DNA from 3 places in the Streptomyces sp. NPDC086549 genome. Region 3 is predicted to be linked to each of the others. Evidence: riboswitches for the same ligand, from Rfam matches in the RefSeq annotation. Region 3 holds a riboswitch; each other region holds the start of a gene.
The links. A riboswitch is a leader RNA that binds a small molecule or an ion and turns the genes downstream of it on or off. The one in region 3 is predicted to bind thiamine pyrophosphate.

Region 1: it holds a riboswitch for thiamine pyrophosphate, as region 3 does, so the genes downstream of both, thiO (glycine oxidase ThiO) here and ACIPSA_RS33840 (thiamine ABC transporter substrate binding subunit) in region 3, are expected to answer to the same signal.
Region 2: it holds a riboswitch for thiamine pyrophosphate, as region 3 does, so the genes downstream of both, thiC (phosphomethylpyrimidine synthase ThiC) here and ACIPSA_RS33840 (thiamine ABC transporter substrate binding subunit) in region 3, are expected to answer to the same signal.

Annotation. Positions count from the first base shown of each region.
Region 1 is NZ_JBIVBS010000001.1:329,030-336,693, reverse strand. Features, by position in the region: gene ACIPSA_RS01545 (deoxyribonuclease IV) at 1-551, opposite strand, end outside; gene pknB (Stk1 family PASTA domain-containing Ser/Thr kinase) at 656-2,578, opposite strand; gene ACIPSA_RS01535 (thiazole synthase) at 2,667-3,461, opposite strand; gene thiS (sulfur carrier protein ThiS) at 3,465-3,665, opposite strand; gene thiO (glycine oxidase ThiO) at 3,662-4,846, opposite strand; TPP riboswitch at 4,844-4,955, opposite strand; gene ACIPSA_RS01520 (NAD(P)/FAD-dependent oxidoreductase) at 5,100-6,332, shown strand; gene ACIPSA_RS01515 (Rv2175c family DNA-binding protein) at 6,397-6,762, shown strand; gene thiE (thiamine phosphate synthase) at 7,044-7,664, shown strand, end outside.
Region 2 is NZ_JBIVBS010000007.1:266,149-273,812, forward strand. Features, by position in the region: gene ACIPSA_RS23775 (YibE/F family protein) at 1-1,059, opposite strand, end outside; TPP riboswitch at 1,140-1,319, shown strand; gene thiC (phosphomethylpyrimidine synthase ThiC) at 1,312-3,138, shown strand; gene ACIPSA_RS23785 (pyridoxamine 5'-phosphate oxidase family protein) at 3,292-3,921, shown strand; gene ACIPSA_RS23790 (hypothetical protein) at 4,015-4,446, opposite strand; gene ACIPSA_RS23795 (hypothetical protein) at 4,620-5,486, opposite strand; gene ACIPSA_RS23800 (metallophosphoesterase) at 5,669-6,745, opposite strand; gene ACIPSA_RS23805 (LacI family DNA-binding transcriptional regulator) at 7,279-7,664, opposite strand, start outside.
Region 3 is NZ_JBIVBS010000013.1:108,459-116,122, reverse strand. Features, by position in the region: gene tsf (translation elongation factor Ts) at 28-864, shown strand; gene pyrH (UMP kinase) at 1,065-1,823, shown strand; gene frr (ribosome recycling factor) at 2,008-2,565, shown strand; gene ACIPSA_RS33850 (phosphatidate cytidylyltransferase) at 2,565-3,728, shown strand; gene rlmN (23S rRNA (adenine(2503)-C(2))-methyltransferase RlmN) at 3,852-4,958, shown strand; TPP riboswitch at 4,982-5,089, shown strand; gene ACIPSA_RS33840 (thiamine ABC transporter substrate binding subunit) at 5,180-6,262, shown strand; gene ACIPSA_RS33835 (ABC transporter permease) at 6,331-7,664, shown strand, end outside.

The DNA of each region.
Region 1 (7,664 bases), on a different contig from region 3:
GCGTCCAGCGCCTCGAAGTACGGCCCGAAGTCCCAGGTGCGGGAGCAGAGGGAGGCGCCCTGCCCGGCGGTCGACTCCAGCAGCAGGAACGGGTCGTCGTCGTGGGTGAGCTCGTCCAGCAGCGGCAGCATGTGCTCGCGCACCTGCTTCAGCGCCACGGCCCGCTCCCGGCCCCCGGTCGCGCTTCCCGTGTGCACGACGACACCCAGCGCGCCGATCTCCCGTCCGCGTCGCAGCGAGTGCCGCAGCGACTCCACCGACCTCTCGACGGTCGCCTCGGTGTGCGAGCCGAAGTTGATCAGGTACGGGGCGTGCACATACGCGGGGATCGACTCCTCGGCGCACGCCGCCCGGAACGCCTCGTCCTGCCGTGGGCTGCCGGGCGGGGTCGCCCAGCCGCGCGGGTTGGCGACGAAGACCTGCACGGTCTCGGCCTTGAGGTCGCGGGCGTACGACAGCCCGACGGAGTGCAGACCCCCGGCAACGGGGACATGACCGCCGACGGGGTTGCGGGAGGGGACGGGGACGGAACCGGAATGCTCGCTGCTCACCCGTTCAGGGTGTCATGCTCCCGGACTGGCCCCGTCGGCGCGCTCCCGGCAGCACGTTCCCCGCAGCGCGTTCCCCGCAGCACGTTCCCCGCAGCGCGTTCCCGTCAACGGATGGTGATCGTGATCGTCGATCCCTTGGGAGCCGTCTCGCCGCCCTCGACCGACTGCTTCTTCACCGTGTCCCCGAACAACCCGAGGATCCCGCGGTCCTCGTCGACCTTGAAGCCGGCGCCCTCCAGCGCCTTGTGCGCGTCGTCGACGCTGTCCCCGACCACGTCCGGGACCTCGACCATCTCCGGACCCTTGGAGATCGTCAGGGTCACCGTGTCGCCCTCGGCGGCCTGGCTGTCGCCCGCCGGCGTCTGCCGGGCGACCTGACCCTTGTCGAACTCGGAGTTGACCTCCTGCGAGGAGACCTCCACCTTGAGACCGGCGCCCTCCAGCTCCTGCTTGGCGGCGTCCAGGTCCTCGCCGGTGACGTCCGGGACGTCGACCCGGCTGCCCTTGCTGACGACGAGGGCGATGGCCGCACCCGCGTGCCGCTTCGTACCGGCCCTCGGGTCCGTGCTGATCACAGAGCCCCTGGCGATGCTGTCGCTGAACTCCCGGGTCACCATCCCGGGCTCCAGCCCGTCCGCCTTCAGCCGTGCCCTGGCCTTCGCGAGCGCGGCGCCCTGGACGTCGGGCACGTTCACGGTCTCCGGGCCGTCGGAGATGGTCAGCGTCACCGAGTCGTTGCTGCGGATCCGGGCATTGGCCGCCGGGTCGGTGCTGATCACCGTGCCCCGCTTCACCGTGTCGCTGTAGGCGTGCCTGACCTGCTTGACGTGGAGCCCGTCCGCCTTCAGCCGTGCTCTCGCCTGCTCCTCGGTCTTCGCTATCAGCGGCGGGACCTTCGTGAACTGGCCGGAGTTGATGTACCAGACACCGGCACCGACACCGAGGACCAGCAGCACGGCGGCGACGACCGTGACGAGCAGGCGCCGGTCCGGCCGCCGTCCGGAGGGCACGGGCGGCGCCTCGAGGCGGCTGGTGCGGTTGACCGCCCCGGCCGGGTCGTCGTCCTCGTTGACAGGAAGCAGCCGGGGCACGGTCAGCGAGCGCGGGATCACGCTCGTACGGTCCTCGGCGATGTCGCGTTCGGCGGAGAGCGCCTGCGGCGGCACGGCGTCCAGCTGCTCGTCGCTGAGACCCGCGCGGGCCTCCCGGACCCGGGCCAGCAGTGCCACGGCGTCGTGCGGACGGATGTCGGTGGCGCGCGCGGTGGCCGCGGCCACCAGCTCGTCCAGTTCGTACGGCAGTCCGGGCACGGTGGCCGAGGGTGGCGGCACGTCCTCGTGGAGGTGCTTGTAGAGCACCGCGGCGGGGGAGTCACCGTCGTGCGGCTTCTCGCCGGTCAGCATCTCGTAGAGGACGACACCGCAGGCGTACACGTCGACGCGCGGGTCCGCGGTGCCGTGCTCGATCTGCTCCGGAGCGAGGTAGGAGACGGTGCCCAGCACGGCGCCCGTGGTGCTGGTCACCGTGTCCACGGACCGCACCAGCCCGAAGTCGGCGACCTTGACCCGTCCGTCGTCCCCTATCAACACGTTCTCGGGCTTCATGTCCCGGTGCACGAACCCGGCGCGGTGCGCGCCGCCGAGCGCGGCGAGCACCGGTTCCAGGATGTCCAGCGCGGCACGCGGCTGCAGCGCGCCCCGCTCGCGCAGCACGTCGCGCAGGGTGCATCCGGCGATGTACTCCATGGCGAGGTACACGTACGACCCGTCGGTACCCTGGTCGAAGACCTGCACGACGTTGGGGTGCGCCAGCCGGGCGACGGACTTCGCCTCGCGGATGAACCGCTCCACGAACGACCCGTCGGCCGCCAGCGCCGGATGCATCACCTTGAGCGCGAGCACCCGGTCCAGACGGGTGTCCAGGGCCCGGTAGACCGTGGCCATCCCGCCGGCCGCGATCCGCGCGTCGACGCGATAACGGCCGTCGAGCACCTGCCCGACGAGGGGGTCCTGAAGGGTCGTATCCACGCAGGTGAGTGTACGAGCCGGGACCGACAGGGCCGGAGGTTACGCCGTTCCGGGGACGGAATGCAGCAGAGCTGTGACTGTTGCGCGACTAGAAGGCGGGGCGCTCGGGGTCCAGGTGTGCGCGCCCCTCCGTGGGCGAGGAGGGCTCGGCGAAGTGCCGGGGCGGGATGCGGCCCGCCCGCCGCGCCAGCCGTCCCGCCTCCACCGCGTGCCTCATCGCCTCCGCCATCAGCACCGGTTCCTGGGCCCGCGTCACCGCGGAGGCGAGCATCACACCCGCGCATCCCAGCTCCATCGCCAGCGCCGCGTCCGAGGCGGTGCCGGCCCCCGCGTCCAGGATCACCGGCACGCGCGCGTGCTCGACGATCAGCCGGAAGTTGTGCGGGTTGCGGATGCCGAGCCCGGAGCCGATCGGCGAGCCCAGCGGCATGACCGCCGCACAGCCGACGTCCTCCAGCTTCCGGGCCAGCACCGGGTCGTCGTTGGTGTACGGCAGGACCGTGAAACCGTCGTCCACCAGCGTCTCCGCCGCGTCCAGCAGCTCGATCGGATCCGGCAGCAGCGTCCGCTCGTCGGCGATGACCTCCAGCTTGATCAGATCGGTGCCCAGCGCCTCCCGCGCCAGCCGGGCCGTCAGCACGGCCTCACCCGCGGTGAAACACCCCGCCGTGTTCGGCAGCACCCGGATGCCGAGCCGATCGAGGACCGACAGCACGGAACCGTGCACACCGGGATCGACCCGCCGCATCGCCACCGTCGTCAGCTCCGTGCCGGAGGCGACCAGCGCCCGCTCCAGCACGTCCAGGCTGGGCGCACCGCCCGTACCCATGATCAGCCGGGACGAGAAGGACGTGTTGCCGAGGACAAGGGGATCGTCTGCCATGGGTCAGCCTCCTTGCACTGCGGTGAGGACTTCGACGCGGTCTCCCTCGGAGAGGGCCGTGGCGGACCACTGCGCGCGCGGGACGACGGTTTCGTTGAGCGCGGCGGCCACTCCGCCCGGTGCCGCGGTGAGGGACTTCACGAGGGTGTCGAGAGCCGTGCCGGGCGCGATCTCCCGGCGCTCCCCGTTGACCGAGATGTTCATGCGGGCTGCTCCGAGGGGACGTGGACCGAGGAGGCGGTGAGCGCGGCGCCGAAGCGCTTCGGGGTGAAGGGGCGGGCCTCGTCCGGGAGTTCCCCGGTGGCCAGGACGTGCGCCATGACGTCGCCGGTGACCGGGGTGAGCAGCACGCCGTTGCGGAAGTGCCCGGTGGCCAGCAGCAGCCCGTCGAGGTCGGTCGGGCCGAGCAGCGGCGCGTTGTCGGGGGAGCCGGGGCGCAGTCCGGCCCGGGTCTCCGTCAGCGGCAGTTCGGTGATCCCCGGCACCAGTTCATGGGCGTCCCGCAGCAGTTCGTACACGCCACCCGCGGTCACCGTCGTGTCCCAGCCCAGCTCCTCGCTCGTCGCCCCCACGACCAGCTCGCCGTTCTCCCGGGGCACCAGGTACACGTGCCCGCCGCGCACCACGGCCCGCACGGTACGGCTCAGGAAGGGCGCGTGCCGCTCCGGCACCGTCAGACGCACCACCTGCCCCTTCACCGGCCGCACCGGCGGCAGCACGTCGTCCGGAACGCCCGCGAGCCGCCCGCTCGTGCTCCCGGCCGCGAGCACCACCTGGCCCGCGTCCAGCGCGTCGCCCTCGCGTGTGACGACACCGGCGGCCCGTTCGCGTACGACCGACAGCCGGTCCGCCCATGTGCGGTGGAACACCACTCCCGCGCGCTCGCACGCGGCCACCAGCGCGCCCGCCAGCCGCCGCGGATCGATCTGGTCGTCGCCGTCGACCCGCAGCCCCCCGCGCACACCCGGGGCGAGCATCGGCTCCAGACGCCGGCACTCCCGCCCCGACAGCCACTCGGACTGCAGACCCGACCGCTGCTGCAGGGCGTGCAGTTCACGCAGATGGGCGCGGTCGTCGGCATCCAGCGCGACGGCGAGCGTGCCGCAGCGGCGATAGCCGAGGTCGTGGCCGGTCAGCTCGGTGAGCTCGGCCGCGAAGTCCGGGTAACGGCGGGCGGACGCGAGGTTCAGACCGAGCAGGGTCTCCTCGCCGTAGTGCAGTTCCGTGACCGCGGCCAGCATCCCGGCAGCCACCCACGCGGCTCCGCCGCCCGGTTCCGGGTCCACCACGGCCGTGCTGAAGCCGCGTTGCGCGGCACGCCAGGCCGTGACCAGGCCGATGATTCCGCCCCCGATGACGAGGACGTCTGACGTACGTGACGACATGGGCGTCCAGCCCCTCCCTTCGCCGGCATGACCCGGATCAGGTTCGTACGGTCGGAGGCCGCCAGCCTCCCTCTCAGCCCGGTGCGTCCGGGCTCCCGCGAGTGCTTGTACGTCGGCCACCCTAGCCCGCGGGGCTCCGCCCTGGGAGTGGGGGTCGCGGCGGGGCAGCAGACCGAGTGTTGTCCGGCGCTGTGGAATAGCTCACTCAGCACGCCCCCTGACTGACAGTTTGTCAGTTGTCTATGGTGATCGGGTGAGCGAGCAGACACAGCAACGGGGCACGTCACAAGGGCGGCGCGTGGTCGTCGTCGGCGCGGGGATGGCCGGGGTACAGACCGCGGTCGCCCTGCGGGAGCAGGGCTTCACCGGCACGATCACGCTGATCGGCGCGGAGCCGCACCAGCCGTACGACCGTCCGCCGCTGTCCAAGGCAGTACTGCTCGGCAAGGCCGAGGGTTCCGCCTTCGAGGTCGACTTCGAGTCGCTCGGCATCGAACTCCAGCTGGGCCGCGAGGCGCTGGGCGTGCGCCCCGCCGGCCATGAGCTGGACACCGAGTCGGGGCCCGTACCGTACGACGTCCTGGTCCTCGCGACCGGCGCCGAACCGATCCGGCTGCCCGGCACGGAGGGCGTCCCCGGTGTGCACCTGCTGCGCACCCTGGACGACGCGGAACGGCTGCGGCCGGTGCTCTCCCGGCAGCACGACATCGTGGTCGTCGGTGCGGGCTGGATCGGCGCCGAGTTCGCCACGGCGGCCCGCGAGGCGGGCTGTGCGGTGACGGTCGTCGAGGCCGCCGACCGCCCGCTCGCGGGAGCGCTCCCGGCCGAGGTGGCCGCGCCGATGGCCGCCTGGTACGCGGACAGCGGCGCCACTCTGCGCACCCACGCGCGCGTGGAGCGCGTCGAGCCGGGCGCTGTGGTGCTCGACGACGGCGCACGGCTGGCCGCGGGCGCCGTCGTGGTCGGCATCGGCGCGCGTCCCGCCACCGACTGGCTCGCCGGCTCGGGCATCGAGCTCGGCGCGCACCGCGAGGTCGTGGCCGACGACCACCTTCGCACCTCCGCCCCCGACGTGTACGCGGTCGGTGACTGCGCCTCCTTCCCGTCGGCCCGGTACGGCGAGCGCCTGGTCGTCCACCACTGGGACAACGCGCTCCAGGGCCCGCGCACCGTGGCCGCCAACATCATCGGCGAGGCCCCGGCCGTCTACGACCCGGTCCCGTACTTCTGGTCCGAGCAGTTCGGCCGCTTCGTCCAGTACGTCGGCCACCACGCGTCGGCCGACACGCTGCTGTGGCGCGGCGACCCCCTCGGGCCGGCCTGGACCGTGTGCTGGCTCCGGGAGGGCCGGCTCGTCGCCCTGCTGGCGGTGGGCAGGCCGCGGGACCTGGCGCAGGGGCGGCGGCTGATCGAGGCGGGCACGCCGGTGGACCCGGAGCTCCTGACGGACCCGGCACGGCCCCTGAAGGAGGCGACGGTACGGTAGTGAAAACGCCCAGCTCGGACGGGCCCGACTTCCTACTGTCAGTCAGGGATGGCACGCTGTTTCCGTGACCGAGATTGACGCAAAGACCGATGCTCTCGTTTCCGCCTGGCTCACGCTGCCCGACATCGCCGAACAACTCGACGTCGAGGTGACACGTGTGCGGCAGCTGGTCAAGGAGGGCCAGCTCATCGCCGTACGCCGTGGCGAGAACCGCGCGCTGCACGTCCCCGCCGCCTTCATCGACGGGGACAAGGTCGTCAAGGGCCTGTCCGGGACCCTGACGCTGCTGCGGGACGACGGCTTCACGGACGAAGAGATGCTGGAGTGGCTCTTCACACCCGACCCCAGCCTGCCCGGCACCCCCGCCCAGGCCCTGAGCGAGAACCGTGGCACGGAGGTGAAGCGCCGCGCCCAGGCGCTCGCCGTCTGACCCGAACCGACCGATCCGACGCACCGGTGCCCGCGCCCGGGGCAGGACCACGGGGCCGTGGCCGAGGCCGGCCGCGGCCCCGCGGCGTCTTCCGGGGCGCGGGCCGGAAGACGCCGAGGACGGCGTAAGGTCCGGGGCGCAGGCCCGGGGGCGTGCCGATGGGGCGGCCTCGGGTCCGCGTCGGAGTCCGCCTCGGCAGCCCGCGTGAGTCGCCGCTCCGGAGCCGTGTCGGCCGCGGGCACCGTCATCGCATCGCACCGAACAACGGGGGGACCCTTCCCATGTCCGACACCACCACCGCACGTGCCCTCCTCGCCGACGCCCGTGTCTACCTGTGCACCGACGCCCGCAAGCGCCAGGGCGACCTTGCCGAGTTCCTGGACGCGGTACTGGCCGGCGGGGTCGACATCGTGCAGTTGCGGGACAAGGGCATGGAGGCCGCCGAGGAGCTGGAGCACCTCCAGGTGTTCGCGGAGGCCTGTGCCCGGCACGGCAAGCTGCTCGCGGTCAACGACCGCGCGGACGTCGCCCACGCCGCCCGCTCCGACGTGCTGCACCTGGGCCAGGGCGACCTCCCGGTGCCCGCGGCCCGGGCCGTGCTCGGCGACGACGTGCTGATCGGCCGGTCCACACACGCCGAGAGCGAGGCCGCCGCGGCCGCCGTGCAGGAGGGTGTGGACTACTTCTGCACGGGCCCCTGCTGGCCGACCCCGACGAAGCCCGGCCGCCACGCCCCCGGCCTCGACCTGGTGCGCTCCACCGCCTCCCTCGGCACCGACCGCCCGTGGTTCGCCATTGGCGGCATCGACCTCGGCAACCTCGACCAGGTGCTGGAGGCAGGCGCCCGCCGGGTGGTCGTCGTCCGTGCGATCACGGAGGCGGACGACCCAGGGGCCGCGGCG
Region 2 (7,664 bases), on a different contig from region 3:
CTCGTGCAGTTCCCAGACGGCCGACGTCTGTGTGACCGTCACGTCGTCCAGAACGCCGAGTGAGCCGATGATGACGCCGGCCAGCAGCAGTCCGCTCATGTCGATCGACGGATACAGCCCGTGGATCAGACCGGTGCTGTCGTCCGTGTTGCCCGTCAGCGCCGCCCAGTCGATGAACTCCGAGCCCAGGATGCCGATCAGCACGAGCGAGACCAGCGTGCCGAGCACCGCGACCGATGTCCGGGCCGAGAGGCCGTGGCACATGTAGAGCGCGATCAGCATGATGGCACTCGCCCCGACCACCGCCACAACCAGCGGGTTCGAGCCCTGCAGGATCGCGGGCAGGATGAAGAGGGTCAGCACCAGGAAGCTGACGGCCAGCGCGACGAGCGCCATGATGCCGCGCAACCGGCCCACCACCACGACGGCGAGCGCGAAGATGCCGGCCAGCAGCGCCATCGGGAACTTCCGGTTCACGTCGGCGACCGAGTACTGCAGATCCTTCGGCGCCGAGGGCTCGTACGCGGCCACGACCTTCTCGCCCTGGTGCAACTGCCGCGGCTGGTCGGGCTGGACGATCTCCGTGAACGTACGGCCCTCGTCCTTGCCGGTGTCCACCCGGACGGTCGCCTTCTTGCAGGTACCGTTCGCCTCCTGCTGCGCGGAGTTGCCCTCGGCGGTGGAGGTGTCACCGGTCGGGGCCCCTCCCGAGGCGTTCACCGACTTGCAGCTCACCTCGACGACCTTGGTGACCGTGGCCTGCTGTGTCTGCCGGTCGAAGCCGACCCCCGTGCGCGCGTGGGACGGGGCTCCGCCGGGCCAGAGGACCACGAGCCCGACCACGACTGCCGCGGTGAACGGGATCAGGATCGCCGCGATGACCTTGCGCAGGTGCCTGGAGACGGGCGTTGCGGGGCCGTGACTGTGACTGTGCGAGTGGCCGTGTCCGCCGCTGCCGGATCCGGAGCCCTGACCGTGGTCGTGGCCGGGCCCCTCACTGTGCTCCGGCCTGTGCCCTTGGCCCTGCCCGTGGCCGTGGCCGTGCGGATCCTGCTGCATCGTGGTCACCGACCGATCATCGCAAGAACCACAGGGGCCCTCTGTTCACCGCGGCCGAATTGACGCTAGCGTGGAGGCACCTTTGCACACGCGGGAGCTCGGAGCACCGGGCTGAGAGGGCGCTGACCTCCGTATTCACGGTGTTTCACGTGGAACATGAGTTGTTTCACACGAAACACCGCCAGAGACGGAAACCGCTGCGTCGACCGCTGAACCTGTTACCGGGTAATGCCGGCGTAGGGAGTAGGTCTCATGACCAACAAGGACGCACGCACGCCTGCCTCCACGCAGAACGCGGCCAGTGGAAACGCGGCCGACGCAACCAGCGGGGAGGCCGGGAAGTCCATCGGCTGGCACAAGGGGTACATCGAGGGCTCACGCCCCGATCTGCGCGTGCCGGTCCGTCAGGTGCATCTCACCAACGGGCAGTCGGTCACGCTCTACGACACCTCCGGCCCGTACACCGATCCACTCGCCGAAACAGATGTCCGCAGGGGCTTGCCACCGCTGCGGGAGAACTGGATCATCGCCCGCGGCGACACCGAGGAGTACGCGGGACGTCCCGTCCGCCCCGAGGACGACGGGATCAAGCACACGTCTCCCCGCGGGGGCCTGCGCAACCTCGACGCGGTGTTCCCGGGCCGTCCCCGGCAGCCGCGCCGCAGCCGTGATGGCAAGGCGGTGACGCAGCTGGCCTATGCCCGCCGGGGCGAGATCACGCCGGAGATGGAGTTCGTGGCCGTCCGGGAGAACGTTTCTCCCGAGGTGGTCCGCGAGGAGATCGCGGCGGGCCGGGCCGTGCTGCCCGCCAACGTCAACCACCCGGAGATCGAGCCGATGATCATCGGCAAGCGGTTCCTGGTGAAGGTCAACGCCAACATCGGCAACTCCGCGGTGACGTCCTCCATCGAGGAGGAGGTCGAGAAGATGACCTGGGCGACCCGCTGGGGCGCCGACACGGTCATGGACCTGTCCACCGGTCGTAACATCCACACCACCCGCGAGTGGGTGCTGCGCAACTCCCCCGTCCCCATCGGCACGGTGCCGCTCTATCAGGCCCTGGAGAAGGTCGACGGCAGGGCCGAGGAGCTGACCTGGGACATCTACAGGGACACGGTCATAGAGCAGGCCGAGCAGGGCGTGGACTACATGACGGTCCACGCGGGCGTCCGCCTGTCGTACGTGCCGCTCACGGCGAACCGCAAGACCGGCATCGTCTCGCGCGGCGGCTCGATCATGGCGGCCTGGTGCCTCGCGCACCACAAGGAGTCGTTCCTGTACGAGAACTTCGAGGAGCTCTGCGAGATCCTCGCGGCCTACGACGTCACGTACTCGCTGGGGGACGGCCTGCGGCCGGGTTCGATCGCGGACGCGAACGACGAGGCGCAGTTCGCGGAGTTGCGGACGCTCGGGGAACTCAACCGGATCGCGAAGCGTTTCAATGTTCAGACCATGATCGAGGGCCCGGGACATGTCCCGATGCACAAGATCAAGGAGAACATCGACCTTCAGCAGGAGATCTGCGATGAAGCTCCGTTCTATACGCTCGGCCCGCTGACGACGGACGTCGCGCCGGCGTACGACCACATCACCTCCGGCATCGGTGCCGCGATGATCGCCTGGTGGGGCACGGCCATGCTCTGCTATGTCACGCCCAAGGAGCACTTGGGCCTGCCCAACCGTGACGACGTCAAGACCGGCGTCATCACCTACAAGATCGCCGCCCACGCAGCCGACCTCGCCAAGGGGCACCCAGGTGCGCAGGAATGGGACGACGCGCTGTCCGACGCTCGCTTCGAGTTCCGCTGGGAGGACCAGTTCAACCTCGCCCTGGACCCGGACACGGCACGGGAGTTCCATGACGAGACACTTCCGGCCGAACCCGCCAAGACGGCCCACTTCTGCTCCATGTGCGGGCCCAAGTTCTGCTCGATGAAGATCAGCCAAAGCATCGCGGAGCGGTTCGGCGGTGATGTGGCCGAGGGCGCCTCTGCCGAGGAGATCGCCGAGGGGATGCTCCAGAAGTCCAAGGAGTTCGCGGCCGGCGGGAACCGGGTGTACCTGCCGATGGCGGACTGACGCGCGGCCACTCAGGGCGCTGCCCCTGGATGGCGCATGGCTGTCCAAGGCAGCGCCTTGCGGCGTCTCCTTGCGATGACCCGTACTGCCCGACCGAAGGCAACTGCCCTACGCTCGGCCGGGTGATCACGTACCGAACGGAGGGGGTGGGCCGTGGTCCTTACGGATCTGGTCGAGGTGACGTCACACGAGCGGCTGGGCGAATTGCTCGGGGAGCCGACGCCGACAGCGGCGGACAAGGTGCGGACCAGTCTCCACGAATACGACAAGCAGTGGTTGGCCGCGTCGCCCTTCTGCCTGGTGTCGACGTCGGCGGCCGACGGCAGTTGCGACACGTCGCCGAAGGGCGATCCGGCCGGCTTCACTCTGGTCCTCGACGACACGACGATCGCCATACCGGACAGGCCCGGAAACCGGCGCGGCGACGGGCTCCGCAACATACTGAGCAATCCGCATGTCGGGCTGCTCTACCTGGTACCCGGCCGCGGCGACACCCTGCGCATCAACGGACGGGCACGCATCCTTGAGGACGCTCCGTTCTTCGGCCGGATGGCAGTGAAGGGAAGCCGCCCGAAGCTGGCTCTGCTGGTCGAGGTCGACGAGGTCTTCTACCACTGCCCGAAGGCTCTGCTGCGGGCCGGACTCTGGAAGGCGGACAGCTGGAACCCGGACGCGGCCCCGTCGCGCTCCCGGATCGCCAAGGTCCTGGAGCAGCGTCCGGAGAGCCTGGAGGAGCTCGACAGGTACTACGGGCCGCAGTACGGCGAGCGCCTGTACGGCTGACCTCCGCCTCACGTCACCACCGCGTTCCGGGACTCTCCGGCCCGCGCTTTCGGTGCTCGGGCCGGAGGGACCGGTGCCGCGGCCCGGTCGTGGTCAGGCGGCGGTGAGGACGGTCACGACCCGGTTCGTCATCTCCTCGGCGGCGTTCAGCGGAGTCGGGGTGTAGGACAGGACGAAGCGAGTGGTCAGATCGCGGGTGGCGAACAGACGGGCGCGGTAGCCGTAGTTCTCGCCGGTCTCGCCCCAGAACGCCACACCGTTCACCGTGGCCGTCTGCAGGCCCATGCTGTAGCGGGCCGGGCTGCCGTCCAGCATGCGCACCGTGTCCGGCGGCAGGGCGAACAGCTTCTCCGTCGCACGTGGTGGCAGCAACGCCCCGGAGAACAGAGCCTGTTGGAACCGGGAGAGGTCGTCGGCGGTCGAGACCAGGTCTCCAGGGCGCCCAAGGCACAGGCACCCGTCAGGGAACGTCGGGAGAGGGAAGTCATGGTCGTCGATGCTGCCCGTGCCGGAGCGCGCGGACATCCGGGATGGCCCCGGGGTGGCCCCGGGACGGCCCCCATGCGCACCCGGAGGGGGCCCGCAGCTTTCCGGAGCGCGGTTGCCGACCCGGCCGGAGACATGCCGAGAGGCCCCGTCCGCCGTGGGTGTGGGGTTGGTTGTCCGGCTTGCGCCCCCGCCGGGGGCGCAAGCCGGGGCTATTCCGGCTGGTGTTCCGGGCCTCCGAAGTCCGGGCTCGTGTAGTCCGGGCTGGTGAAGCTCGGGCGGGGGCCCGGGGTGGAGCCGTCGTCGGGGCTGCTGAAGCCGGGGCGGTCGTAGCCCAGGCGGGGCATGCGGCTGGTCGGCGCCGGCGGGGCCGTAGGGTGCAGTGCGGTCGTGCCCGGGTCGGCGAGCGCTTCCTTCAGGAACGGCAGAATGCCGCGCTCCAGCAGGGCCTCCCGCCAGGCTTCCCTGGCCCGGGACACCTCCCCGTGCGCCTCGCCGTAGGTTCCGGCGTCCAGCGCGGGGCTGTTGCGCAGGGCGGTGAGCAACAGCCCGACGGCGGCGACGAGGATCGCGGCCGCGGTCATGGCGCCGAACACCCATCCGGCGGTCAGCATGGTCTGGGCGAACGACGGCTGGGGGTCCAGCATCTTCAGTATGTAGCCGACGAGCAGGAAGATCGCCGCGGCGGTTCCGGCAAGGACGGGGGCGAGGACCGCGACGACGGCGACGGCGCCCGCGCCGGCGGTCTCGGCGGCCTCGCCGAGGGTGGTGGCGAGCCCCATCGCGCCCGCGCCCGGCTCCTCGGAGCCGGATTCACTGGTGGACGACGGGGTGGACGACGCCTGGTGGCGCAGTTCCTCGCGGACCTTCACGTAGTGCTGGTACTCGGTCGCCGCGGCCGCCGTGATGAGTGTGGTGGCGTTGAGCGCCATGGTGCGCAGCTGTTCGGTGTTCAGCCGCTGTCCCACGGCGGCCAGTTCCGGGCGGGTCGGTGCGGAGCGCAGCGCCTCATCGAGGATCCGCTCGTATTCCTGGCGGTCCTCGCTGTGCAGGTGCTGCGGAACGCTGTTCATGTGCATCCCCCGATGCTCCGTAGGGCTTGGGGCTCGCACGCCGGCGAGCCGTCGGGCAGAAACGGAGGGGAGCCTGCTACGGATAAGCCGATGGTAGAGCCGCGACGGCACGCGGTGACAGGGGGTTGCCAGAAATTGGGTGATGGCCCACTGGTACGCCGTCGGGGGGACGCCTGCCCGCTGAACGCTCAGATATCCAGCGGAAGTTGTTGGACCAGCAGTTTTCCGGCCATGGTCACCCCGCCGTCCATGCCGATGGCGAGGCCGTCGGCGTAGACGTGCGGTCCCTCGACCACGGGACCGCCGCTCTCCTCGCCGTCCTCGGACCCGGCCTCGCCCAGGAGGTACGGAATGGGGCTGTGGCCGTGAACGATGCGGGTCCCGCCGTACGTATCGAGGAGGGAGCGCACGGCGTCGGCGCCGCCCTCGTCGCGGAAGGAGAAGCGCTTGGTGAACTTGCGGAACAGATCCCACACCTCGTCCGCGTCGTTGCGGGTGAGGGTTTCGCGGACGGTGTCGTTCACCGCCTCGATCGAGTCGCCGTAGTCGAGGTAGGCGGTGGTGTCGGAGTGGACGAGCAGATAGCCGTCGACCTCCTCGATGGCGTCGAGCCGGGCCATCCACTGCAGATGATGGTCCTGGAGACGGTCCATGTCGGTCTTCTGGCCGCCGTTGAGCAGCCAGGCCGCCTGGAAGGTTGCGGTGCCCGCGCCGGAGTTGACGGGGGTGTCGCCGAACCGCTTGGCGCCGAGCAGCAGGAGCTCGTGGTTGCCCATGAGGGCCTTGCAGTAGCCGCCGGCCGCGGCGGCCTCGGCGGACAGCCGCATCACCAGGTCGATGACGCCGATGCCGTCCGGGCCGCGGTCGGTGAAGTCGCCGAGGAACCACAGCCGGGTGGTGCCCGCGCACCACTGGCCGGCGGAGTCGATCAGGTCCTTCTCCTGGAGGGCGGCGACCAGGTCGTCGAGGTAGCCGTGCACGTCCCCGACGACGAACAGCGGACCCGGGCCGGTGGCCGCCTGCGGGGCAGGTGCGGTCGCCGGTTCCACGGGCATCTGGAGCGTGTCACCCCGGTTGATGACGGGCAGGTCGCGCTGAGTGGGCGTGTACCCCTCCGGATAGCCCTCGGTCACGGGGGCGACGGTGTCGCCGGGGTGGGTGCTCTGGGCATACGGACCGGTCTCGTGGACATACGCGGGTACCCGGAAGTCGCGCACAGTCGCCGTCCGCTCCACCTCGGGTCCCCGACCGGCCCCCTGAGTCATCAGACCCCTCCACCATCGCGCCGCATCTGCACCTGATCGGACTGCCTGGTCGCAGCGGCCCGCGGTGTCGTGGGCCCATCATAGGAATGCGGATCGCGCCGTGTGATGACCCAGGGGTGGTGAATCAGAGCAAGACTCCGGTTCGACGCGGCTTTCGCCCCGTTTGGGCAGGGCTTTCACCGCCCGATGGCCGACTGGAGAACCCCTGGCACCGAGCGGACGACCTCCTGGCGTCAGGCTGACGACCCGCTGTCGCACGCCGAAAACCCGCTGTCGCCGCGCTGGACGGCCCCTCGTCGTCGAGCGCGTCAGTGCCGGCGTAAGGCTGTCGAGTCCTGCCCCCGAGGTGTGACGCACTTGTGACCGGCTGTCTCCGTTGTCGCCGCTGCCGCTGCCGCTGCCGCTGCCGCTGCCGCCGCCCCACCCGCGGTCCGGCCGGACGACCGGGGTGTCGGGCCGACGCCTCCCTCCGCAGGGACCCTCCGCCCCTCCGCCGCCGGACCCGCGCACGGCACCGGCCGGCGACCGCTGGGCTACTTCTCCTCCGGTACCCGTGGCGGGCTGACCGTCGTGCGCGGCGGACGGCGCTGGGACGACGTGCGCACGATCAGTTCGGTCGGTATCACCTGCTCGACGGGGTGGTCCGACTCGACTCCCTCGATAGCGTCGATGAGGAGCTGGACCACCGCCGTGCCGATGCGGCGGGGCTTCAGGGAGAGCGTGGTGATGGGCGGCTCGGTGTTGGCGTACACCGTGGATTCGCTGCAGCACACCAGCAGCAGGTCGTCCGGGACGCGCAGCCCGTAGCGGCGCGCGGCGGCCAGCAGGTCGGTGCCGTTGGGGTCGAAGAGGCCGTAGACGGCGTCAGGGCGGTCCGGGCGGGCCAGCAGCCGGTCGGCGGCGACGGCGCCCGCGCACG
Region 3 (7,664 bases):
CAGACTTCGAGAAAGATTCACAGACTCATGGCGAACTACACCGCCGCCGACGTCAAGAAGCTTCGTGAGCTCACTGGCGCCGGCATGATGGACTGCAAGAAGGCGCTGGACGAGGCCGAGGGCAACGTCGAGAAGGCCGTCGAGGCGCTGCGCATCAAGGGCCAGAAGGGCGTCGCCAAGCGCGAGGGCCGCTCCGCCGAGAACGGCGCCGTGGTCTCCATCATCGCCGACGACAACTCCTCCGGCGTTCTCGTCGAGCTGAAGTGCGAGACGGACTTCGTCGCCAAGGGCGAGAAGTTCCAGGCCGCGGCCAACGCCATCGCCGAGCACGTCGCCAAGACCGCTCCGGCCGACCTGGAGGCCCTGCTCGCCTCCGAGATCGAGCCCGGCAAGACCGTCCAGGCGTTCGTGGACGAGGCCAACGCCAACCTGGGCGAGAAGATCGTCCTGGACCGCTTCGCGCAGTTCGCCGACGGTTTCGTGGCCGCGTACATGCACCGCACGATGCCCGACCTGCCCCCGCAGATCGGTGTCCTCGTCGAACTCGACAAGCCGAACGCCGAGGTCGCCAAGGGCGTCGCGCAGCACATCGCCGCCTTCGCGCCGAAGTACCTCGCCCAGGAGGACGTCCCGGCCGAGGTCGTCGAGTCCGAGCGCCGCATCGCCGAGGAGACCACCCGCGCCGAGGGCAAGCCCGAGGCCGCGATCGCCAAGATCGTCGAGGGTCGTCTCAACGGCTTCTTCAAGGACGCCACGCTGCTCGGCCAGCCGTACGCGCTCGACAACAAGAAGTCGGTCCAGAAGGTCCTGGACGAGGCCGGTGTCACCCTGAAGCGCTTCACGCGCATCAAGGTCGGCATCTGAGTCCGTACCGCGATCGACGGGCGACCCCGATAGGGTCGACAGCAGTCGGCCGTTCCGTTCGCGTATGCCGCCCCGCACACGCGCGTGACGGACGACAGCAGATCTGACGAGGAGGCCATTGCCGCGCATGGGAGCGAAAAACGACCCCATCGGCAATGGCCTTCTTCGTATGTGCAATACGTGAAAGAGGCGGGATCTCGATGACCACCAAGGCCCAGAAGAGCGACGACGGCAAAGTACGCGGCCGGTTTCTGCTGAAGCTGTCCGGAGAGGCCTTCTCCGGAGGCGGGGGCCTGGGCGTCGACCCCGACGTGGTGCACAAGATCGCCCGCGAGATCGCGGCCGTCGTGCGCGACGGGGCGGAGATCGCGGTCGTCATTGGCGGCGGCAACTTCTTCCGCGGCGCCGAACTCCAGCAGCGCGGCATGGACCGCGCCCGCTCCGACTACATGGGAATGCTCGGCACCGTGATGAACTGCCTCGCCCTCCAGGACTTCCTGGAGAAGGAGGGCATCGACAGCCGGGTGCAGACCGCCATCACCATGGGCCAGGTCGCCGAGCCGTACATCCCGCTGCGCGCCGTGCGCCACCTGGAGAAGGGCCGCGTGGTCATCTTCGGCGCCGGTATGGGCATGCCGTACTTCTCCACCGACACCACCGCCGCCCAGCGCGCCCTGGAGATCGACGCCGAGGCGCTGCTGATGGGCAAGAACGGGGTGGACGGGGTCTACGACTCCGACCCCAAGACCAACCCGGACGCCGTCAAGTTCGACTCCCTCGGCTACGGCGAGGTCATCACGCGCGACCTCAAGGTCGCCGACGCCACCGCCATCACGCTGTGCCGCGACAACAAGCTGCCGATCCTCGTGTTCGAGCTTCTGGCGGAGGGCAATATCGCGCGGGCCGTCAAGGGTGAGAAGATCGGCACGCTTGTGGGTGAGCAGGGTAGCCGGGACTGACCGGTAAACCCGCTTCCTCCACCGGGCGCCACCTGTCCGGGGGACGGGTGGGACGGACCCTGACCGGGGGATGGACAATGGTCTGCCGGTCGGGAACCGTGCAGGAAGAAGACGCGACGCAGCCGGCCGCCGCCACCGCCAAGGAACCGCAGCCGGGCCTACTCAAGACACGCAGGAGCAAGTGGTGATCGAAGAGACCCTCCTCGAAGCCGAGGAGAAGATGGAGAAGGCCGTCGTGGTCGCCAAGGAGGACTTCGCCGCGATCCGCACCGGCCGTGCGCACCCGGCGATGTTCAACAAGATCGTCGCCGACTACTACGGCGCGCCGACGCCGATCAACCAGCTGGCTTCGTTCTCCGTGCCGGAGCCGCGCATGGCGGTCGTGACCCCGTTCGACAAGAGCGCCCTGCGCAACATCGAGCAGGCGATCCGCGACTCCGACCTGGGCGTCAACCCGAGCAACGACGGCAACATCATTCGCGTGGTGTTCCCCGAGCTCACCGAGGAGCGCCGCCGCGACTACATCAAGGTCGCCAAGGGCAAGGCCGAGGACGCGCGCGTGTCCATCCGCTCCGTGCGCCGCAAGGCCAAGGACGCCATCGACAAGTTGATCAAGGACGGCGAGGTCGGCGAGGACGAGGGCCGCCGTGCTGAGAAGGAGCTCGACGACACCACCGCGAAGTACGTCGCCCAGGTGGACGAGCTCCTGAAGCACAAGGAAGCGGAACTGCTCGAGGTCTGATGAACGATTCTTCCTGGGGAGCGCCGCCGCAGACCGGGTACTGGGAGCCCACTGACCAGGGGCTTGGCCACGGACATGGCTACGGACATGTCCACGGCCATGCCCAGGGAGCTGCCCCGGCGGGTCCCGCGTACGATGCGCATGACGCGCAGCACACTCGCCCCATGCCCATCGTGCCCGACGACGTACCCGCGTACGGCGGAGACCAGGATGAGGACCGGGGGGCCGCTCGGCTGAGCGGTCCCTTGTTCCGAGACGAGACCCCGACGGCGCAGCCGCACCCGGCGGCGCCGCAGAATCCGGAGCCCATGCCCGACGCCCCACAGCCGGCGCCCGCACCGCAGAAGAAGAGTGCGGGCCGCGACCTCGGCGCGGCCATAGGCGTCGGCATCGGACTCGGTGTGGTGATCGTCGCCTCACTGTTCATCGTCAAGGCCGTGTTCGTGGGCGTCGTGGCGGTCGCCGTCGTGGTGGGCCTGTGGGAGCTGACCAGCCGTCTCCAGGAGCGCAAGGACATCAAGGCGCCCCTGGTCCCGCTGGCGCTCGGCGGCGCGGCGATGGTCGTCGCCGGATACGCCCGGGGCGTCGAGGGTGCCTGGGTGGCCATGGCGCTGACCGCGCTCGCGGTACTGGTCTGGCGCATGACGGAGCCGCCGGACGGTTACCTCAAGGACGTCACGGCCGGTGTCTTCGCGGCGTTCTACGTGCCGTTCCTGGCCACGTTCGTCTCACTGATGCTGACGGCGGACGACGGTCCGTTCCGCGTCCTGACCTATCTGCTCCTGGCGGTCGTCAGCGACACCGGCGCGTACGCCGTCGGCTGGCGCTTCGGCAAGAACAAGCTCGCCCCGCGCATCAGTCCCGGCAAGACCCGCGAGGGCCTGTTCGGCGCGGTCGCGTTCGCGATGGTCGCCGGCGCCCTGTGCATGCAGTTCCTGATCGACGGCGGCAGCTGGTGGCAGGGCCTCGTCCTCGGCTTCGCGGTCGCGGTCAGCGCCACGCTCGGTGACCTCGGCGAGTCCATGATCAAGCGGGACCTGGGCATCAAGGACATGGGCACCTTGCTCCCCGGTCACGGAGGCATCATGGACCGGCTGGACTCACTGCTGCCGACGGCACCGGTGGTGTGGCTGCTGCTGGTGCTGTTCGTCGGATCGGCCTGAGAGCACGACTCCACGGCAAGGACGAGCCCCCGCCCCTTTCAGGCGGGGGCTCCTCGCATTCCGGGACACCCGGGCAGACGGATCTGCGGGTCACCCAATTGGATCTGCGACACTGGTACAGCCATGCCTAAGCCCGGAGAACTCACTTTCGTCGCCCCCCGCGGAGCCAAGTTGCCGCCGCGGCACCTCGCCGACCTCTCGCCCGCCGAGCGCAAGGAAGCCGTTGCCGCGATCGGCGAGAAGCCGTTTCGCGCCAAGCAGCTCTCGCAGCACTACTTCGCGCGGTACGCGCACGACCCGGCCGAGTGGACCGACATCCCGGCCGGTTCGCGCGCCAAGCTGCAGGAGGCGCTGCTTCCCGAGCTGATGACGGTCGTGCGGCACCTGTCGACCGACCAGGGGACCACCCGCAAGACGCTGTGGCGGCTGTTCGACGGGACGCTCGTCGAGTCGGTGCTGATGCGTTACCCGGACCGGGTGACGATGTGCATCAGCTCGCAGGCCGGGTGCGGGATGAACTGCCCGTTCTGTGCGACCGGCCAGGCGGGGCTGGACCGGAACCTGTCGACCGCCGAGATCGTGCACCAGATCGTGGACGGGATGCGGGCACTGCGGGACGGTGAGGTGCCCGGCGGTCCGGCCCGGCTGTCCAACATCGTGTTCATGGGCATGGGCGAGCCGCTCGCCAACTACAAGCGGGTCGTGGCGGCCGTCCGGGCGCTCACCGATCCGGAGCCGGACGGGCTCGGGCTGTCGCAGCGCGGCATCACCGTGTCGACGGTCGGGCTCGTCCCGGCGATCCACCGGTTCTCCGACGAGGGCTTCAAGTGCCGGCTGGCGATCTCCCTGCACGCTCCCGACGACGAGCTGCGCGACACCCTCGTCCCCGTGAACACCCGCTGGAAGGTGCGCGAGGTGCTCGACGCCGGGTTCGAGTACGCCGCGAAGTCCGGGCGTCGGCTGTCCATCGAGTACGCGCTGATCCGGGACATCAACGACCAGGCCTGGCGCGGCGACCGGCTCGGGCGGCTGCTCAAGGGCAAGCCCGTGCACGTCAATCTGATCCCGCTGAACCCGACGCCGGGCTCCAAGTGGACCGCCTCCCGGCCGGAGGACGAGAAGGCGTTCGTCGAGGCCATCGCGGCGCACGGGGTGCCGGTCACCATCCGGGACACCCGTGGTCAGGAGATCGACGGTGCCTGTGGTCAGCTCGCGGCCACCGAGCGGTAGTCTGACCCGGTCAGTACATCTTCATATTCCGACAGGGGAGCGCCACAGCGCTGAGAGTGCGGCAACCTGGCCGCAGACCCTCTGAACCTCGCCCAGGTCATTCTGGGTAGGAAGTTCGGTCATTACTCAAGCTGTTGCGCCCTGCCCGGGCACCGGTGGAGTCCTCCACGGGTCCCGGGCAGGGCCGCGTCTCTTCCTGGTCAACCCCAGGAGGAAATCCAGTGCACAACAAGACCTTCGTGGCCGTCGCCGCCGGGCTCGGCCTCCTCACGCTGTCCTCGCTGACGGCGTGCGGGTCGTCCGACGGCAAGGGGACGGCGGACTCCAAGACCGTCACCCTCGTCAGCCATGACTCGTGGGCCGTCTCGAAGAACGTGCTCAAGGACTTCGAGAAGCAGTCCGGCTACAAGGTCAAGGTCCTTCCCGACGGCGATGCGGGCCAGGCCGTCAACAAGGCGATCCTGACCAAGGACAACCCGCAGGGCGACGTCTTCTTCGGCGTCGACAACACCCTGCTGTCCCGCGCCCTCGACAACGGGCTGTTCCAGCCGTACGAGGCCAAGGGATCCGACCTGGTCCTGCCCCGGTACCGGGTCGACCAGGCCAAGCACCGCGTCACGCCGATCGACTCCGGCGACATCTGCGTCAACTACGACAAGGCGTACTTCAGCAAGCACAGGCTGACCCCGCCGCAGTCCTTCGACGACCTGGTCAAGCCCGAGTACAAGAACCTCCTCGTCACCGAGAACGCGTCCACGTCCTCGCCGGGGCTCGGCTTCCTGCTCGGCAGCGCCGCCAAGTACGGCGACGGGGGCTGGCAGGACTACTGGAAGAAGCTGAAGGCCAACGGCGTCAAGGTCGTCGACGGCTGGGAGCAGGCGTACAACGACGAGTTCTCCGGGTCTGCCGGCGGAAAGAAGGCGCACGGCGACCGGCCGCTCGTCGTGTCGTACGCCTCCTCCCCGCCCGCCGAGGTCATCTACGCGAAGCCGAGGCCCAGCACCGCCCCGACCGGAGTGTCGGACGGCACCTGCTTCCGTCAGACCGAGTACGCGGGGCTGCTGAGCAACGCGGGGAACACCAAGGGCGGCAAGGCGCTCATCGACTTCCTGGTCTCCAGGGAGTTCCAGGAGGACATGCCGCTCAACATGTTCGTCTACCCGGTGGTGCAGGGCGCGAAGGCGCCCGCCGAGTTCACGAAGTACGGCCCGGCCGCCAAGGACCCCGAGACCATGGCACCCGACAAGATCGCCGCCAACCGCGACCAGTGGGTCAAGTCGTGGACGTCGCTGGTACTGAAGTAGCCGAAGCGGCCCCCCGCAAGGGCGCCGTCCGTAAGGGCGGCAGGGGGAACGCGGCGCGGCTCGGGCTGATGGCCGGGCCGGTCGCGTTCTTCGCGCTGTTCTTCGCGTACCCCGTCACCGCGATCGTCGCCCGCGGACTGAAGGTCGACGGAGCCTGGCGGTTCGGGCGGATCGTGGACGTCGTCACGCAGTCCGACATCCGGCACGTTGTGTGGTTCACCACCTGGCAGGCGCTCGCCTCCACCGCGCTCACCCTGCTGGTGGCGCTGCCCGCCGCGTATGTCTTCGCGCGCCTCGACTTCCCGGGCAAGCAGGTCCTGCGGGCCGTCGTCACCGTTCCGTTCGTGCTGCCCACCGTCGTCGTGGGTACGGCGTTCCTCGCGCTGGTCGGCCGGGGCGGGCTGCTCGACGACCTGTGGGGCGTACGGCTGGACACGACCGTGTGGGCGATCCTGCTGGCGCACGTCTTCTTCAACTACGCGGTCGTCGTACGGACGGTCGGCGGCCTGTGGTCACAGCTCGACCCGCGTCAGGAGGAGGCCGCGCGCATGCTGGGCGCCTCGCCGCTGACGGCCTGGCGCAAGGTCACCCTCCCGGCGCTGGCCCCCGCCGTGGCCGCCGCCGCGCTGATGGTGTTCCTGTTCACCTTCACCTCCTTCGGTGTGGTGCAGATCCTCGGCGGCCCCACCTTCTCCACTCTCGAAGTGGAGATCTACCGGCAGACCTCCGAGATCTTCGACCTGTCCACGGCCGCGGTCCTCACGATCGTCCAGTTCGTCGCGGTGGGCGCGATCCTCGCCGTGCACGCCTGGACGGTACGGCGCCGGGAGACCGCGTTGCGGCTGGTGGACGCGTCGGTGACGGCACGCCGGCCGCGCGGGACGGGGCAGTGGGCGCTGCTGGCCGGTGTCCTCGCCACCGTCGCCGTACTCCTCGTCCTGCCGCTCGCCGTGCTGGTGCGGCGCTCGCTGGACGCCCCCGGCCTCGGCTACTACCGGGCACTGACCCGCGAGGACGGCGGTACGTTCCTGGTGGCGCCGATCGCCGCGATCGCGAACTCGCTCCAGTACGCCGTCGTCGCCACCGTCATCGCCGTACTGATCGGCGCTCTCGCCGCCGCCGCGCTCGCCCGCCTCCCCCATTCTCGGCTTCGCTCGAACGGGGGCACCCCCATCGCGGACCGGATCGTCCGCGGGTTCGACGCGCTGCTGATGCTGCCGCTGGGCGTGTCCGCGGTGACCGTCGGCTTCGGTTTCCTCATCGCGCTCGACAAGCCGCCGTTGGACCTGCGGCAGTCCTGGATCCTCGTACCGCTGGCACAGGCGCTGGTCGGCGTGCCCTTCGTCGTGCGGACCATGCTGCCCGTGCTGCGGGCGGTGGACGGGCGGCTTCGGGAGGCGGC